DNA from 4 places in the Blautia ammoniilytica genome. Region 1 is predicted to be linked to each of the others. Evidence: predicted binding sites of a transcription regulator. Region 1 holds the regulator's gene; each other region holds the start of a gene.
The links. Region 1 encodes Rex, which represses fermentation and respiration genes when NADH is low (regulators of the CRP and FNR family bind a similar motif). Its sites were predicted from a motif close to ATTGTTAANTANTTAACAAT; they were not measured.
Positions count from the first base shown of each region.

Region 2: a site for Rex is predicted at 1,768-1,787, ahead of OCV61_RS10665 (L-lactate dehydrogenase). Genes of this name have one in related genera too.
Region 3: a site for Rex is predicted at 2,767-2,786, ahead of OCV61_RS01330 (iron-sulfur cluster assembly scaffold protein). Genes of this name have one in related genera too.
Region 4: a site for Rex is predicted at 1,366-1,385, ahead of pflB (formate C-acetyltransferase). Genes of this name have one in related genera too.

Region 1 covers NZ_JAOQJL010000003.1:55,514-59,634, reverse strand. The annotation lists gene OCV61_RS02125 (NADP-dependent isocitrate dehydrogenase) at 1-213, shown strand, start outside; gene abc-f (ribosomal protection-like ABC-F family protein) at 251-2,158, opposite strand; gene OCV61_RS02115 (redox-sensing transcriptional repressor Rex) at 2,337-3,002, shown strand; gene OCV61_RS02110 (NAD(P)H-hydrate dehydratase) at 3,109-4,121, shown strand, end outside.
Region 2 covers NZ_JAOQJL010000019.1:36,424-40,544, forward strand. The annotation lists gene OCV61_RS10660 (CoB--CoM heterodisulfide reductase iron-sulfur subunit B family protein) at 1-433, opposite strand, end outside; gene OCV61_RS10665 (L-lactate dehydrogenase) at 648-1,595, opposite strand; gene pepT (peptidase T) at 2,052-3,278, opposite strand; gene OCV61_RS10675 (hypothetical protein) at 3,281-4,027, opposite strand.
Region 3 covers NZ_JAOQJL010000002.1:60,040-64,160, reverse strand. The annotation lists gene OCV61_RS01345 (glycoside hydrolase family 94 protein) at 1-125, shown strand, start outside; gene OCV61_RS01340 (MATE family efflux transporter) at 193-1,560, opposite strand; gene OCV61_RS01335 (TraX family protein) at 1,684-2,433, opposite strand; gene OCV61_RS01330 (iron-sulfur cluster assembly scaffold protein) at 2,820-3,512, shown strand; partial or broken gene OCV61_RS01325 (GGGtGRT protein) at 3,541-4,121, shown strand, end outside.
Region 4 covers NZ_JAOQJL010000032.1:36,871-40,991, reverse strand. The annotation lists gene OCV61_RS14100 (FtsX-like permease family protein) at 1-39, opposite strand, end outside; gene OCV61_RS14095 (ABC transporter ATP-binding protein) at 23-790, opposite strand; gene pflB (formate C-acetyltransferase) at 1,444-3,699, shown strand; gene pflA (pyruvate formate-lyase-activating protein) at 3,790-4,121, shown strand, end outside.

The DNA of each region.
Region 1 (4,121 bases):
TGGACAGGTGCTCTTCGTAAAAGAGGTGAGATGGATGGGATCCAGGAACTGCAGGATTTTGCAGACAAGCTGGACAAGGCTACACTTTCAACTATCGAAAGCGGAAAGATGACAAAGGATCTGGCTTTGATCACTTCCCTGAAGGATGTAACAGTACTGAACAGCAAAGAATTTATCCTTGCCATCCGTGAGAATCTGGAAAAGCTTCTCTGATAAAAAAATATCATCATAACAAAGGAGGAGCCGGCCATCAGGCCAGCTCCTCCCACTTTTCGTATAATTCCTCTAATTCTGCTGCAATGGCAGCTTTTTCTTTACTTAATCTGGTACATTCTGCTACGTTGGTACAAACTTCAGGAAGAATCATGGTTTCATCAATTTCCTGATCACGGGCTTCCAGTTCTTCGATCCTTTTTTCGGTTTTCTTCAGTTCGTTTTCCCTTTTACGTACTTTTGCCTGCTGTTCCTTTTGCTGCTGCCAGGAAAGCTTGTTATCTGAAACCTGGACGGCTTCTTCTTCCTGGGTTGTTAAAGGAGCATATTTGGCAGTAAGCTCTTCTTTCTTTTCCAGATAATAATCATAGTCCCCAATATAATTCACAATGGCCTGATTGGTCAGATCCAGGATCCGGGTGGCTGTCTGATTGATAAAATAACGGTCATGAGATACGTAAAGGACAGTACCTGTATAACTGTTCAGTGCTTCCTCCAGGATTTCCTTAGAAGCAATATCCAGATGATTGGTAGGCTCGTCCAGGATCAGAAAATTGGCTTCGGAGAGCATCAGCTTTGCAAGAGAAACACGGCCTCTCTCTCCACCGGAAAGAGAGGAAATCACCTTGAATACATCATCCCCTGTGAACAGAAAGGCTGCCAGCATATTGCGGATCTGTGTTTCTGTAAGAGTAGGATAGGTATCGGAGATTTCCTGGAATACTGTTTTTTCCATATGGAGTACATGATGTTCCTGGTCATAGTAACCGATCTGCACCTTGGAACCAAGGGTAAACTTGCCGGAATCGGCAGGAATCACCTGGTTCAGGATCTTAAGCAAAGTGGTTTTGCCTGTGCCGTTATTGCCAATAAGGGCTACCCGTTCTCCACGCTTGATCTCAAAAGAAATATTCTGGAAAAGGGTCTGTCCCGGAAAAGTTTTGGAAAGCTCTTCCACAGTCAGCACATCATTGCCACTGATGAAGCGAGGCTCCAGGGTGAGACGCATCTGATCGTTTATTTCAGCAGGTTTATCCAGACGCTGCATTTTATCCAGCATTTTTTCACGGCTTTCCGCACGGCGGATGGACTTTTCACGGTTAAAGGACTTCAGCTTTGCAATCACTGCTTCCTGATGCTTAATTTCTCGTTGCTGGTTCAGATAGGCTTTATACTGAGCATCACGAAGCTGGGCTTTTTTCAAGGCATAGGCTGAGTAATTGCCACTGTACATCCGTACATATCCGGCTTCGATCTCTACCACTTTTGTTACTACTTTATCAAGAAAGTATCTGTCATGAGATACGATCAGTACAGCTCCAGGGTAGGTGAGCAGATAATTTTCCAGCCAAGCGATGCTTTCCATATCCAGGTGGTTGGTAGGCTCATCAAGAAGCAGGATATCCGGCTGGGACAGAAGAAGCTTGCCAAGAGCGACCCTTGTTTTCTGGCCTCCGGAAAGGGTTTCTATCTGCTTGGTGAAATCCTCTTCTGAAAAGCCCAGGCCTTTCAGTACGCCTGCAATCTGGCTTTTGTAGGCATAGCCATTTTCCAGCTCAAACTGGTGGGTCAGGCGGGAATAGGTCTGCATCAGTTTTTCTAACTGCTCTCCCTGGGTATTTTTCATTTCCTGTTCCAGAGTACGAATTCTGTTTTCCATATCTATGATGTGCTGCTTGGTGGAGCTAAGCTCATCATAAATGGTTTGATGACCGTGAATATCCTGATACTGAGCCAGATAGCCGATCTTTTTGTCCCTGGAGATCACTACAGAACCGCTATCCGCAGAAAGCTCATTCATAATGATCCGCAGCAGGGTGGTTTTACCTGCACCATTGTTGCCGATCAGTGCTGCTTTCTCTTTTTCTTCAATATGAAAACATGCATCTTTGATAATCTCTTCTTCACCAAATGCTTTACATATGTTCTGACATGATAAAATCATAAAGGTTCCTCCAAAAAATAAGAAATCCACAAATCAATCTATTATATAATAAAAAGGCATCGGGTGTCAAAAAATAAATAAAGTAGTCACAAAGTAAGTAACTTAGATTGACAATAAAATATCATTTGAGTATAATTGAGATATAAATTTTAGATATGGGCAGCAGGAGGAAGAGTTGGTGGAAGCAAAGGAGATATCAAAGGCGGTTATTAAAAGGCTGCCCCGGTATTATCGTTATTTGGGAGAGTTGATCGAGGAGAATGTGGAAAGGATTTCCTCCGGTGATCTCAGTAAAAAAATGCATGTGACTGCATCTCAGATCCGTCAGGATCTTAATAATTTCGGCGGTTTTGGGCAGCAGGGCTACGGATATAATGTGCATTATCTGTACATGGAGATCGGCAAGATCCTGGGACTGGATACCATCCATCCTATGATCATCGTTGGAGCAGGTAATCTGGGTCAGGCACTTGCCAATTACAGTGATTTTGAGAAGAGAGGATTTCGTCTGGTGGGGATCTTTGACGTGAATCCGGTTCTGGAGGGGATTTCTGTAAGGGGTATTGGGATACAGATGATAAATACACTTCCTGAGTTCCTTAAGGAGAATCCGGTTGAGATTGCCATACTTACCCTTCCCAAGCATAAAGCAAAAGAAATGGCCAATGTGCTGATCAAAAATGGTGTAAAGGCTATTTGGAATTTTGCACACATTGATCTGGATGCTCCGGAGGATGTGATCGTAGAAAATGTTCATCTTTCCGAGAGCCTGATGACTCTGTCTTATAATTTAAGCCAGTATCGGAAAGAGCATGTAGAAGAAAAAAAGGAAACAGAGAATTAAGGAAAAAGTTTTTCCCTTTTGGTTAAAGGCTGCTGCCTGCTGCCGCATGATTCGGCGGTTCAGGGCGGCTTTTTCCATTTAAAAAGACAAAGGAGAGTGGGCGTATATGAAAAAGGTAGTAACAAGCAAAGAAATGGCCAGTCTGGACGCGTATACGATTCATGATGTAGGGATTCCCTCCATGGTGCTGATGGAACGGGCTGCTTTGGCTGTGGCAGCTCAGATCCAGAAGATTTCTGCCGACAGGGAACGGATCCTGGTTGTTTGCGGAAACGGCAACAATGGTGGAGATGGTGTGGCCGTAGCCAGGCTGTTGTATCTGAAAGGATATCATGTAGATCTGTTTCTTACAGGAAATTCCCAGAAATATTCTGCTCAGATGGCTCAGCAGATTCAGATTGCAAGGCATTATCACGTACCTGAGGTGAATAACCCGACATGGCACGAATATACTACTATAGTAGATGCCGTTTTTGGCGTAGGTCTGACCAGGCCGGTGGAGGGAAGATACAAGGAGATCATTCAGAGGATGAATGAGACAGATGCCAAAAAGGTGGCAGTAGATATTCCTTCCGGCCTTGACGGAAGCACAGGCAGAGTGCTTGGAACCGCATTTTGTGCAGATCTTACCGTTACCTTTGCTTTTATGAAGCAGGGAATGTGCTTCTATCCCGGCAGGAGTCTGTCCGGGAAAGTTGTAGTAGCAGATATCGGGATCTATGATTATCCTGGCAATTACGGCAGACCGGTGTGGCAGCTGGAAAGAGAAGATATGAAGCAGCTGCCACAGAGAGTTCCCTGGGGGAATAAGGGGACTTTTGGCAAAGTGCTTTTGGTGGCTGGCTCAAAGGGCATGTGCGGAGCTGCATATTTTGCTGCCTGTGCAGCCTTAAATACAGGAGCTGGTATGGTAAAGGTACAGACAGTGGAAGAAAACCGGATTCCGCTTCAGTCTCTGCTTCCGGAAGCAATGGTGGAAAGTGTATTTTCAGAAGAAATAAATCAGCAGCTGTTAAGCTGGTGTGATGTACTGGTGATTGGACCAGGTCTTGGATGCCAGGATGAAAGCCGGGAACGGGCCAATTGGTTTCTGGCCCATGGGAATCAGGCGGGGAAGCC
Region 2 (4,121 bases), on a different contig from region 1:
TTCTGCCCTTTAACGGATTTACAACCTTTTCTTTGATCTTATCAAAGCCTACCCTGTCTCTTAATACTTCCAGGTAATGGAGAACGGTTGTTTCTCCTGCATAGGGTGTTTCAAATTTCAGGTAATTGTTGGCTCTGGTGCGGATATCCTCCACATTTTGCATGTCGTCATTGACTCTTTTGATCACATGATGACAGGCGGAACAGACTGTTACCAGATCCTGGCCTTTTTCCCTGGCCTGCTCCAATGCACGGACAGAAGAAAGCTTTGTGGCAATTTCATCGCTTCCCAGCGGATAAACACCGCCGCAGCACTGCCAGTCTTCGATTTCTTCCAGTTCAAATCCAAGCGCCTTGGCAGAAGCCCTGGCATAGGTATCCAGGTCTTTTGCTTTGTTTTTCAGGGTACATCCCGGATAATAACTGTACTTCATAATCCTGCTATCCTTTCTTTGTTTCTTAGCATTTTCTATCGTTTTTTCAGCAAATCTATTTATATATACAGCAACCTTTTTATCTTGTTTTCCGGCTGCTGGTATATTCAGAAATTAATAGGAATCAACACGTTATTTTGTATTTTAAAATCAAATCAAGACTATTTTGGACATAATAGGGGAGCCGCAAGCGGCTCCCAATATATACGTAATTTTACAGATTGATCTGTGCAATAACATTTTTCAGGGCGTCAGCACTCTTTCTCAACTGTTCAATTTCATTCTTATTCATACGCATTGGTACTTTTCCCTGGATACCATTAGGTCCTACCAAGGTAAGTGTGCTTAAGCATACGTCTTCAATACCATACTCTCCATGCATCATGGAAGAAACAGTGGTAATAGTATCAGATGCTGCAAGTACCAGATTGACCAGCTTGCATACGGTTACAGATACAGCATAGAAAGTAGCCCCTTTCTTTGCAATGATCTGACCGCCGGACTTCTGGACATAATTCAACATTGCCTCTTTATCAATTGGCTGGATCTCTTTTCCAAGTGCTTTCATATTCTCATAATATTCATCCACACTTACTCCTGAGATATAAGCGCCTGTCCACGGAATAAAGGAAGTATCCCCATGCTCACCGAATACATATGCATGGATATTTGCCTGTGCTACCTTGAAATGCTCAGAAATACCGCAACGAAGACGTGCTGTATCCAGCAGTGTACCGGAACCGATCACCTGTTTCTCCGGAATACCGGAGATCTTGGTAAATACATAAGTCATAATATCTACCGGATTGCTTACGATAATGTAAATAGCATTTGGAGCTTCCTTTGCGATCTTTGGAGCAATGTCTTTCATAATATTTACATTCGTCTGTGTAAGCTCGATCCTGGTCTGTCCCGGCTTTCTGGCAATCCCGGATGTAATAATTACAATGTCAGAGTCCCTAGCATCTTCATATTCTCCTGCGATCATGGAAATCGGACTTCTAAAACAGGTACCCTGAAGGATATCCATCACTTCACCTTCTACCTTTTCCTTGTTAATATCAATCATAACGATTTCAGACGCAATCGCCTCACTTGCCAAAGTATAAGCGATGGTAGAACCTACGCTACCTGCACCAATAATAGTAATTTTGCTACTCATAACCTGTTCCTTCCTTCTTCCTCTCGTCTTTTTTTTAACAATTATCTGAATAAAAAAACAGAACCACAACTTTCATCTTCTGCTCTACCAATATTTTCATTCAAATACAGGCATATTCCCTCTTCTCCGCATAAATAGAATTTAGTTCAGTTCCGCATTACTAAGATACCATAATGATAATATTTTAACAAGTTTTTTTTTTGTATTTCAAGAATATCAGCATGTTGCACATTTTTTATCGTTAATTTTTAAGCATATTGTATTAAATTAAGAATTCAAGATCATTTTTTCCAACATGTGTCCATTTCTATATATTTTTAAACAGATAGGGTGCTTTTACACTTTAAATTTTTACAAAAAAGAACCATTGTGATAAAAAATTATCACACAGTTACCCAACACATTCTCTGTTACATGCTGCTGAACAACTGCCAGATCACAATGGTTCTTATCCTATTATTTCACAGGCTCTGCATACCGCTTCACGATCCCTTTCAGGATCTCCACCACCAGATCCATGCCCTCTACCGTAATATGCTCACAGGGACCATGGGCTGCATAGCCGCCGGTGCCAAGATTTGGGCAGGGAAGACCCATGTAAGACAGCCTTGCCCCGTCTGTGCCGCCACGGATAGGTACTGTTACAGGTGACAGACCTGCTTCCTGGGCTGCCAGCTTTGCATTCTCGATCAGATGCATACATGGCTCAATTTTTTCTTTCATGTTCCGGTACTGCTCCTTAATGGTCAATGTGACTGTACCTGCACCGTATTTTTCATTAAGAAGCTTTGCAATATGCTTCATGGTAGAAATCCTTGCTTCAAACAGATGGCTGTCATGGTCACGAATAATGTAAGCCATACTTGCCTGTGCAATATCCCCGTTCAGGTCGCAAAGATGATAAAAGCCTTCATACTCTTCTGTATACCTTGGTGTCTCTCCTGCAGGAAGCATATTATGAAATTCTACCGCTACCTGCACTGCATTCACCAGGGTATTTTTGCTGCTGCCAGGATGCACTGGAAAGCCCTTGATCTGTACCTCTGCACCTGCAGCATTGAAGTTCTCGTATTCCAGTTCGTTCTCCACACCGCCATCTACGGTATAGGCAAAATCAGCGCCGAAATTCTCTATATCAAAACAATCAGCACCTCTGCCGATCTCTTCATCCGGAGTAAAACCAATGCAGATCTTTCCATGGGGGATATCCTCTTTCAGAAGGATCTCTGCCAGAGTCATGATCTCTGCGATCCCTGCCTTGTCATCTCCGCCAAGGAGCGTGGTACCATCTGTGGTGATCAGTGTTCTGCCTTTCAGGGAAGAAAGGTGTGGAAAATCAGCCGGATCCAGGAAAAGTCCGCTATTTCCCAGTGCTACCCTGCTGCCATCATAATTCTCGATGATCTGAGGATTCACACCTTCTCCGGAAAAATCCGGTGCTGTATCCATATGGGCAATAAACCCGATCCCTGGTGCATCCTCATAACCCTTTGTAGCAGGGATTTCACCATACACATAGCATTTGTCATCTATACGCACATTGCTGATCCCAAGCGCTTTCATTTCTTGTGCCAACTCATTTCCCAGATCAAACTGTCTCTGAGTGGAAGGTATTGTCTCACTGTTATCATCACTTGTGGTATACACCCTGATATACTTCAAAAAACGCTCATACGCTCTCATAATTACTCTTCTCCCTGTTTTGTTTTATCAGCCTCTGCAGCATCATGCACTTCCTGTTTTGCTTCGCCGTCTGACTGTATCCCTTCTGATGTCTGCACAGCATCTGCCTGAGGCTCCTTTTCGCCTTCCGGCTGGATCTCTTCTGATGTATCCTGTGTGTAATCTGCCTGCATCATAGCACGTTCACGCAGGCTTTTCTTTGGTGCCGCCGGCTGGGCTGCTGCCTGTCTTCTTGCCTGCTGTCTTTTCTTCATATCCACTGCATAGACACGCTTAGGATCTTCCTTAGAAAGCTTCCGAAAGCCCCATGCTCCCCATAAAATAAACAGTGGGATCCCAATTGCTGTAAAAAGCATCCCCAGACTCATCAGCTTGGAGAAACAAAGAAAGACTTCCATCAAGGCCTCCACTACCAAAAGTACAAGAGCAATCCGGATCATCGTAGTCGCCTTGTCTACCCGGTTACTGTACCGTACACTGCTGATCCCGGCAAAAACCTCCACAACTGCCATAATCACAAACAATATACCAACCAGCCTGAGAAACGGAACCTGCATGTTTGTCTTTTCAAGAATCTCCACATATTCCTTGGTTCCTGCGGCTGCCTTAGAGGCGATCACCAGAAAATTGATCCCGTACAGCAAAGTCGATGTAATGGCTGTAAACAAAAGGAATCCACCGCCGAATAACAGGCACATCCTGCCGGTTGCAGCTTTCCGCACAGCCTTCTGCTGATCTAATACGTCCATATTCATTACCATCCTTTCTCGTGTTAAAGAAAGTATACCATGCCTCTTAATCCGGGTCAATGCGAAGCAAAAAAACAGGGACAGCCCTGCCACA
Region 3 (4,121 bases), on a different contig from region 1:
CAAATCCTGATCATGTTGAAAAGGGGGTAAAATATCTGGAAATCGACGGAAAACAGATTTCAGGTAATCTGATTCCTTTTGAAGAGGGAAAGAAAGAATACCAGGTAACGATCCATATGGGATAAGACATTTTATATGACATGTAATAAGCCAGTTTGCTCCAGGTGATTCTGAAGGAAACTGGCTTTTCTTTTATTTCTTCAACGGATCGATCTCCGCTTTATAAACATATCTGAGGAACAGCACACAGATCACAAAGGAAAACAATTCTGCAATAGGGAATGACCACCAGGTAGCTTTGATCCCGCCTGTCCGTGCCAGAATAAAGGCCGCCGGAAGAAGCACTACCAGCTGTCTTAACACAGATACTGCCAGGCTTAAGAAGCTATGGCACAGGGACTGGTATACAGAGGAGGAAACCACACTGAAACCAGCCAGCAAAAAGCTAAAACTGATAATGCGAAGAGCCGGTATTCCAATCTCCAGCATAGTATCTGAAGCGTTGAAAATATTCAGAAGCTCCTGAGGGAACAGCTGGAATACTGCAAATCCCAGAAGCATGATTCCAACACCCATAGCCACACTGAACCGGATCGTCTTTGTGATACGATCCGGCTTTTTGGCTCCGTAATTGTAAGAAATGATGGGCACCATACCATTATTCAGACCAAATACCGGCATAAATACAAAGCTCTGAAGCTTGAAATAAACACCAAATACTGCGGTTGCAGTAGAGGAAAATCCCATCAGGATCTTATTCATACCAAAGGTCATAACAGATCCTACGGAAGCCATGATAATAGACGGGAACCCAACACTGTAAATATTTTTTACAACATTTGCGGACAGCTTATATTTCACCAGGGAAATATGGAGTTCCTTATTAATATGATGATTTACAAAATATCCTACAATAGCAGCAATAATCTGCCCAGTTACAGTGGCAAGGGCAGCACCTGCCACCTCCATCCTGGGAAAGCCGAAAAGACCAAAAATCATGATCGGATCCAGAATAATATTCAGGATCGCACCCAGAAGCTGGGTCAGCATGGAATAAAACGTCCTTCCGGTTGCCTGCAGCAGTCTTTCAAATACAAGCTGCATAAACAGTCCAAATGACATCATCCCGATGATCCTTACATAAGCCGTTCCATAAGAAAGGATCTGGGGATCCTGTGTCTGAACAGCAAAGAATGTATGTCCGAAGACTCCGGTAAGCACGGCAAAAGTCAATGCACTTAACAGGCAAAGGATAATGCCGTTATTAGCAGCCTTGTTGGCATATTCCGTATTCTTTTCGCCCAGAGACCGTGACACAAGGGCATTAATACCTACACCGGTACCTGTACCTACTGCGATCATCAGGTTCTGTACAGGAAAGGCCAGTGAAACAGCTGTCAGTGCATTCTCATTGAGCTTTGCAACAAACATACTGTCTACAATATTATATAATGCCTGAACCAGCATGGAAATCATGATCGGGACAGACATTGATACAAGCAATTTTCCAACAGGCATAACGCCCATTTTGTTTTCTTTTTCCACGGCATTTTTTTCCATAAAAATCCCCCTCTCAATGTGTTTTGTTCAAGTCGAGCAGCCGTTTTTTACGATAACTTTTTCTATTCTATAGCAGTGCATCCTATATGTCAATCAAAACATCATAAAAAGAGGAGGAGTGATCTACATCTGATAAAGCATCCGCCGGATCAGGAACAGGATCAGGATATGTGCCGGGTAAAAAACATAGAAAAAGTATTTTGCCCATTTTCCTTTAATGAATCCTCTCTGTCCGTTATACATATTGATAGAAAGAAAAGCAAAGCATGCTTTCCACTCATAGATCAGCCAGCTTGTACCGATCACCGCCTGGGCTGCTTTCTTCTCCTTCAGCCAGTACATGATAAGAAGGAATACATACCCTCTGTAGCTGTAATCTGCATGCAGGTTCCATGATACAGCAAAAAGCACGGCCATGCAGATAAGCTGCATCAGCTGGTTGTCTTTATAATAATCAACTGCACAAAAAGCCAGATAACCCAAAAACAGTGTAAAAAACACATTCTGGGTAGACATATCAAAGAATGTACCTTTATGTACCAGATCCCAGGAAATTTCTGAAATACAGGCAAAGATCAGTAGATTTCTTCCATATTTAAAGCGGTTGTGTGTATGGACAAAGCCCTCCACCAGAAGAAAACAAAAAATGGGAAATGCAGCCCTGCCCACATCCCGCATGATCCTGTAAATCGATATATCCGTGCCTCCAAGAACAAATAAAGTCCTGGTGGCAGACGCTGATTTCACCAGAAGAAATGCAGCTGTATGGTCGATCAGCATGATCACCATAGCCAGTACTTTTAATGCACTGCCGCTTAAAACCCGGAACTTTTCCGGCATAAATGAATCCTGTAATTGCTTTGTCTGTTCCATCCTGTACTCCTTTAACTTAGGTTTGCTTGTTCCAACTTAATTTCATCTGCAGCCAGCAAAATATCACCAATCGTTGATTTATATCTGCATGTGTATATCATATTTCTCTCCCCTCCAATGACGCATCCGATAATTGCATTATAGTAAGTAAATTAGAAAAGTAAAGAAATTTTTTTCGGTGACTGTTGCTCATTTACATTTTTTATTCAAGCACTTTCTCTTTTTTCTATGTTTTTTTACAAATTATGACTGGACGAATTGGGCATTTTGTGAGAGAATAACACCAGTAAAGCGTTCCGCTATGGGAGACTCCCTTAAGGAGCGCTACACTGAGTTGTTAGACTTTTAACAACATTAAGTTCACTAATACTGAAAGGAGTCTTAAAATGATTTACACTAAGGAAGTTGAAAACATGTGTCCTGTAGCTAAGGGCGCAAAACATGAGCCTGCTCCAATTCCTGAAGAAGGAAAATGGGTTCATTCCAAAAAAATTGAAGATATTTCTGGTTTTACACACGGCGTTGGCTGGTGTGCTCCACAGCAGGGTGCATGCAAGCTGTCCCTGAATGTAAAAAATGGTGTAATCGAGGAAGCTCTTGTTGAAACGATCGGATGTTCAGGTATGACTCATTCTGCAGCTATGGCAGCTGAGATCCTTCAGGGCAAAACTATCCTGGAAGCTTTAAATACTGACCTTGTCTGTGATGCGATCAACACCGCAATGAGAGAATTATTCCTCCAGATCGTATATGGACGTACTCAGAGTGCTTTCTCTGATGACGGACTTGCTGTAGGTGCCGGACTTGAGGATCTTGGTAAGGGTCTTCGTTCCCAGGTTGGTACTATGTATGCTACAAAAGAAAAAGGTGTTCGTTACCTCGAGATGGCAGAGGGATATGTAACAGGTATCGCTCTTGACGAGGATAATGAAGTAATCGGATATCAGTTCGTTTCTCTTGGAAAGATGACCGACTTCATCAAAAAAGGTGATGATCCTAACACCGCATGGGAAAAAGCAAAAGGTCAGTATGGCCGTGTAGCAGATGCCGTTAAGATTATCGACCCAAGAGAAGAGTAATCAGGAAACGAAAGGAGACGAACATAAAATGGCATTATTTGAAAGTTATGAAAGAAGAATTGACCAGATCAATGCTGTATTAAACAGCTATGGTATCAGCTCTATCGAAGAAGCTGAAAAAATTACAAAAGATGCTGGACTTGACGTATATGATCAGGTAAAGAAGATCCAGCCGATCTGCTTTGAGAACGCTTGCTGGGCATACACTGTAGGTGCTGCCATTGCAATCAAAAAAGGCTGCAGAAAAGCTTCTGACGCTGCTGCTGCTATCGGAGAAGGCCTTCAGGCTTTCTGTATCCCAGGTTCTGTTGCTGACCACAGAAAAGTAGGTCTTGGCCATGGTAACCTTGGTAAAATGCTTCTTGAGGAAGAGACAGAGTGCTTCTGCTTCCTTGCAGGCCATGAGTCCTTCGCAGCTGCTGAGGGTGCCATCGGTATTGCAGAGAAAGCAAACAAAGTACGTCAGAAACCATTACGTGTTATCCTGAACGGTCTTGGAAAAGACGCTGCTCAGATCATTTCCCGTATCAACGGTTTCACATTTGTTGAGACAAAATATGATTACAAAGAAGCTAAATTAAATATTATCTATGAGAAACCATATTCCAA
Region 4 (4,121 bases), on a different contig from region 1:
GCGGCTGTTCCGAAGAATGAGATTAGAGAACATTTGCATTGCCCCCTCCCAGTTGCGCCATCACCTTCAGGATGCGCCCGTAGAACTCCTGCTGGCTTTCGTCTCCACGTCGCAGCTCATGAAAGATCACGCCATCCTGGATGAACAGGATGCGCTTACAGAAGCTGGCGGCATTGGAATCATGGGTTACCATCAGGATCGTAGCTTGTTCGTCACGATTCAGGCCGGACAGCTTCTCCATAAGACTTCTTGCGTTCTTAGAATCCAGTGCACCCGTCGGTTCATCGGCAAGGATCATTTGGGGATGTAAGATCAGAGCCCTTGCTGCCGCAACACGCTGACGCTGGCCGCCGGACATCTTGGACGGAAACTTATCCAGAACATCAGTGATTTCCAGATAGTCAGCCAACTGCTTCAGCCGCTGGCTGCTTTCTGTTTCGGATACCCCATGCAAGGAAGTGGGGAGCAGGATGTTTTCCCTGCCAGTCAGGTTGTCCAGCAATTCAAAGTTCTGGAATAGATAACCAACTTTTTTGCCACGGTACTCTGCAAGAGCCTTTCCCTTGAGCGATTGCAGAGTATCGCCCTCCACCTGAATGCTTCCGCCTGTGGGCTGAATCACAGTTGCAATACAGTTGAGAAGCGTGGATTTACCGGAACCACTGCTTCCCATAATACCGAGAAATTCTCCCGACATGACCTGAAAAGTGATTCCGTTCAGGGCTCTCGTCTGGTTTGGCAAAGTCCCATAGACTTTGGTAAGATTTTCAATATTCAAAATTGGTTTCATGTGAATACCTCCCATCCATTTCAAGGTAAATGATAGCACAGAAACACAATAAATAACACTTACAGTCGCTGTAAGGATTCTGTTTCTGTTTTCAGAACAAGAATGACGCATCAAGCGGAATAAGTATATGTTTTGTATGAGCGTCGGGTGGCAATGAAAAAAATATGCCGGACTGCATGGATAGCACCCTCGGCAAGATCATAGTTCATCAGCTTTTGGAGGATTTTCTCCCGGCAGGACTGTTTTATATCTATAAATCGGTCGTGTCGTACAGATTGCAGCCATCCACGCTGAGAAAGTCTTTGATGCGCTTATTAAGCTGCGGCTCGTAGTGGTGCATTGAATCCTCGGCCATTGGTGGAAAAACGGAAAAGGGGATGTGAATGGATTTCTGCAAGCCGTCGGCGTGATCTGGTTACATGAAGATGGATGCTTTTGCAGAAAAATGCCGGAAATATAGATTCTTGATCAGAAGGAGTGCGTGGGATCCTGATGAACTGTGATCATCGGATTGTACTTTATTAAGAGCATGCATAGAATGGATTGACAGAAACGGAATATTCATATATCCTGAGTGTGTTAAATGAATAACAATCATTAAAGTATGTACGCGGAAAACAGAGGGATAGAATAAGAAAGAAAGAGGTACAAAAATGAAAGATTTTGCACAATGGGATGGGTTCAGCGGAAGCCGCTGGAAAGAAAAGATCAATGTTCGTGATTTTATCCGTCACAATTATACCCCGTATGATGGAGATGATTCCTTTCTGGAAGGGCCTACAGAAGCCACAGACAAATTATGGGGAAAATTGCAGGAACTGCAGAAAGCAGAGCGTGCCAATAATGGTGTGCTTGACATGGAAACAAAGGTTGTTACAGGACTTACTGCATATGGACCTGGATACATTGATGAAAGCCTGAAAGATCTTGAGAAGGTAGTAGGACTTCAGACAGACAAGCCTCTGAAGCGTGCATTTATGCCTTACGGCGGAATCAAGATGGCTGAAAAGGCCTGTGAGATGTATGGATACAAGGTTGATCCGCAGATCCATGATATGTTTACAAAATATGAGTTTAAGACACATAATCAGGGTGTGTTTGATATTTACACTCCTGAAATGAAAATGGCCCGCCACAATAAGATCCTTACCGGACTTCCGGATACTTATGGACGCGGACGTATTGTAGGCGATTACAGACGTGTAGCTCTGTACGGAATTGATGCCCTGATCGCAGGGAAAGAGAAAGACTTTGCAGACAGCGATCGTCAGGGAATGCGCCGTTATGACTTCCAGCTGCGTGAGGAGATCGCAGACCAGATCCGTGCCCTGAAGGGAATGAAGGAGATGGCGAAGATCTATGGCTATGATATTTCACAGCCGGCAGCGAACGCACATGAGGCATTCCAGTGGCTGTACTTCGGATATCTGGCAGCCATCAAGACACAGAACGGTGCTGCAATGAGTGTTGGACGTATTTCCACATTCCTTGATATTTATATTGAAAGAGATCTTAAGAAAGGCATCCTGACTGAGAAGGAAGCACAGGAACTGGTTGACCATATGGTTATGAAATTCCGTATGGTGAAATTTGCAAGAATCGAGTCTTACAATCAGCTGTTTTCAGGAGATCCTGTTTGGGCAACTCTGGAAGTAGCAGGTATGGGAGTAGACGGACGCCATATGGTAACTAAGAACGATTACCGTTTCCTGCATACACTTGAGGATATGGGACCGGCTCCGGAGCCTAACCTGACAGTGCTTTATTCTTCCAAGCTGCCTGAGAACTTTAAGAAATATGCTGCAAATATTTCTGTTACAACAAGTTCTATCCAGTACGAGAATGATGACGTAATGCGCCCGGTATGGGGTGATGATTATTCAATCTGCTGCTGTGTATCTGCAACAGAAACTGGTAAGGAAATGCAGTTCTTCGGAGCTCGTGCAAACCTGGCAAAATGTTTGCTGTATGCCATCAACGGTGGTGTGGATGAGAAGACAAAGATGCAGGTAGGACCGGAATATAAGCCAATCACTTCCGAGTATCTGGATTATGATGAGGTCATTGCAAAGTATGACCAGATGATGGACTGGCTGGCACATCTGTATGTAGGAACCCTGAATATGATCCATTACATGCATGATAAATATTACTATGAAGCCGCTGAGATGGCGCTGATCGATACAAAGGTGGACCGTTCTTTTGCAACCGGTATTGCAGGATTCTCCCATGTGGTTGATTCTTTGTCAGCCATTAAATATGCAAAGGTAAAAGCAATTCGTGATGAAGACGGTATCACTACAGATTTCCTGGTTGAGGGAGAGTTCCCACGTTATGGAAATGATGACGATCGTGCGGATGAGATTGCAAGAAACCTGCTTTCCACATTTATGGACAAGCTGAAACATATCCATACCTATCGTGATTCCAAGCCAACCACTTCCATTCTTACCATCACTTCCAATGTGGTTTATGGTAAGGCTACCGGTTCCCTTCCGGATGGAAGAAAAGCAGGCGAGCCACTGGCACCTGGTGCAAACCCGTCTTATGGCGCAGAGCAGAACGGACTTCTTGCTTCTTTGAACTCCGTTGCAAAACTGGAGTATGAGGATGCATTGGATGGAATTTCCAATACACAGACGATTAATCCGGATGCACTTGGACATACTGACAGTGAGCGTACAGATAACCTGGTTCATGTATTGGACGGTTACTTTGATCAGGGTGCACATCATCTGAACGTAAATGTATTTGGAAAAGAAAAACTGATCGATGCTATGGAGCATCCGGAAAAAGAAGAGTATGCAAACTTTACGATCCGTGTTTCCGGTTATGCTGTGAAGTTCATTGATCTGACAAGAGAGCAGCAGCTGGATGTGATTGCCAGAACCTGCCATGAGGTTATGTAATTACAAAGTGCTGTAATTGAAAAAACACGTAATATAAGTCCCGGGCAATGTTTGGTTGCCCGGGATACTGTTAAGTAAAGGAAAAATAATATGTTAAAAGGCTATGTTCATTCTTTGGAAAGTTTTGGATCCGTAGATGGCCCGGGAGTAAGGTATGTGATCTTTCTTTCAGGATGTGCCATGCGCTGTCAATTCTGTCACAATCCGGATACCTGGAATATGAAGGATGGAAAAGAATATACAGCGGATCAGCTTTTGAAAATTGCACTGCGTTATAAATCTTACTGGGGCGAAAAAGGCGGCATCACGGTAAGTGGAGGGGAGCCTCTTTTACAGATGGAGTTCCTTACGGAACTTTTCAAAAAAGCGAAGGAAGCAGGCATTCATACGACTTTGGATACCAGCGGCAATCCATATACTGC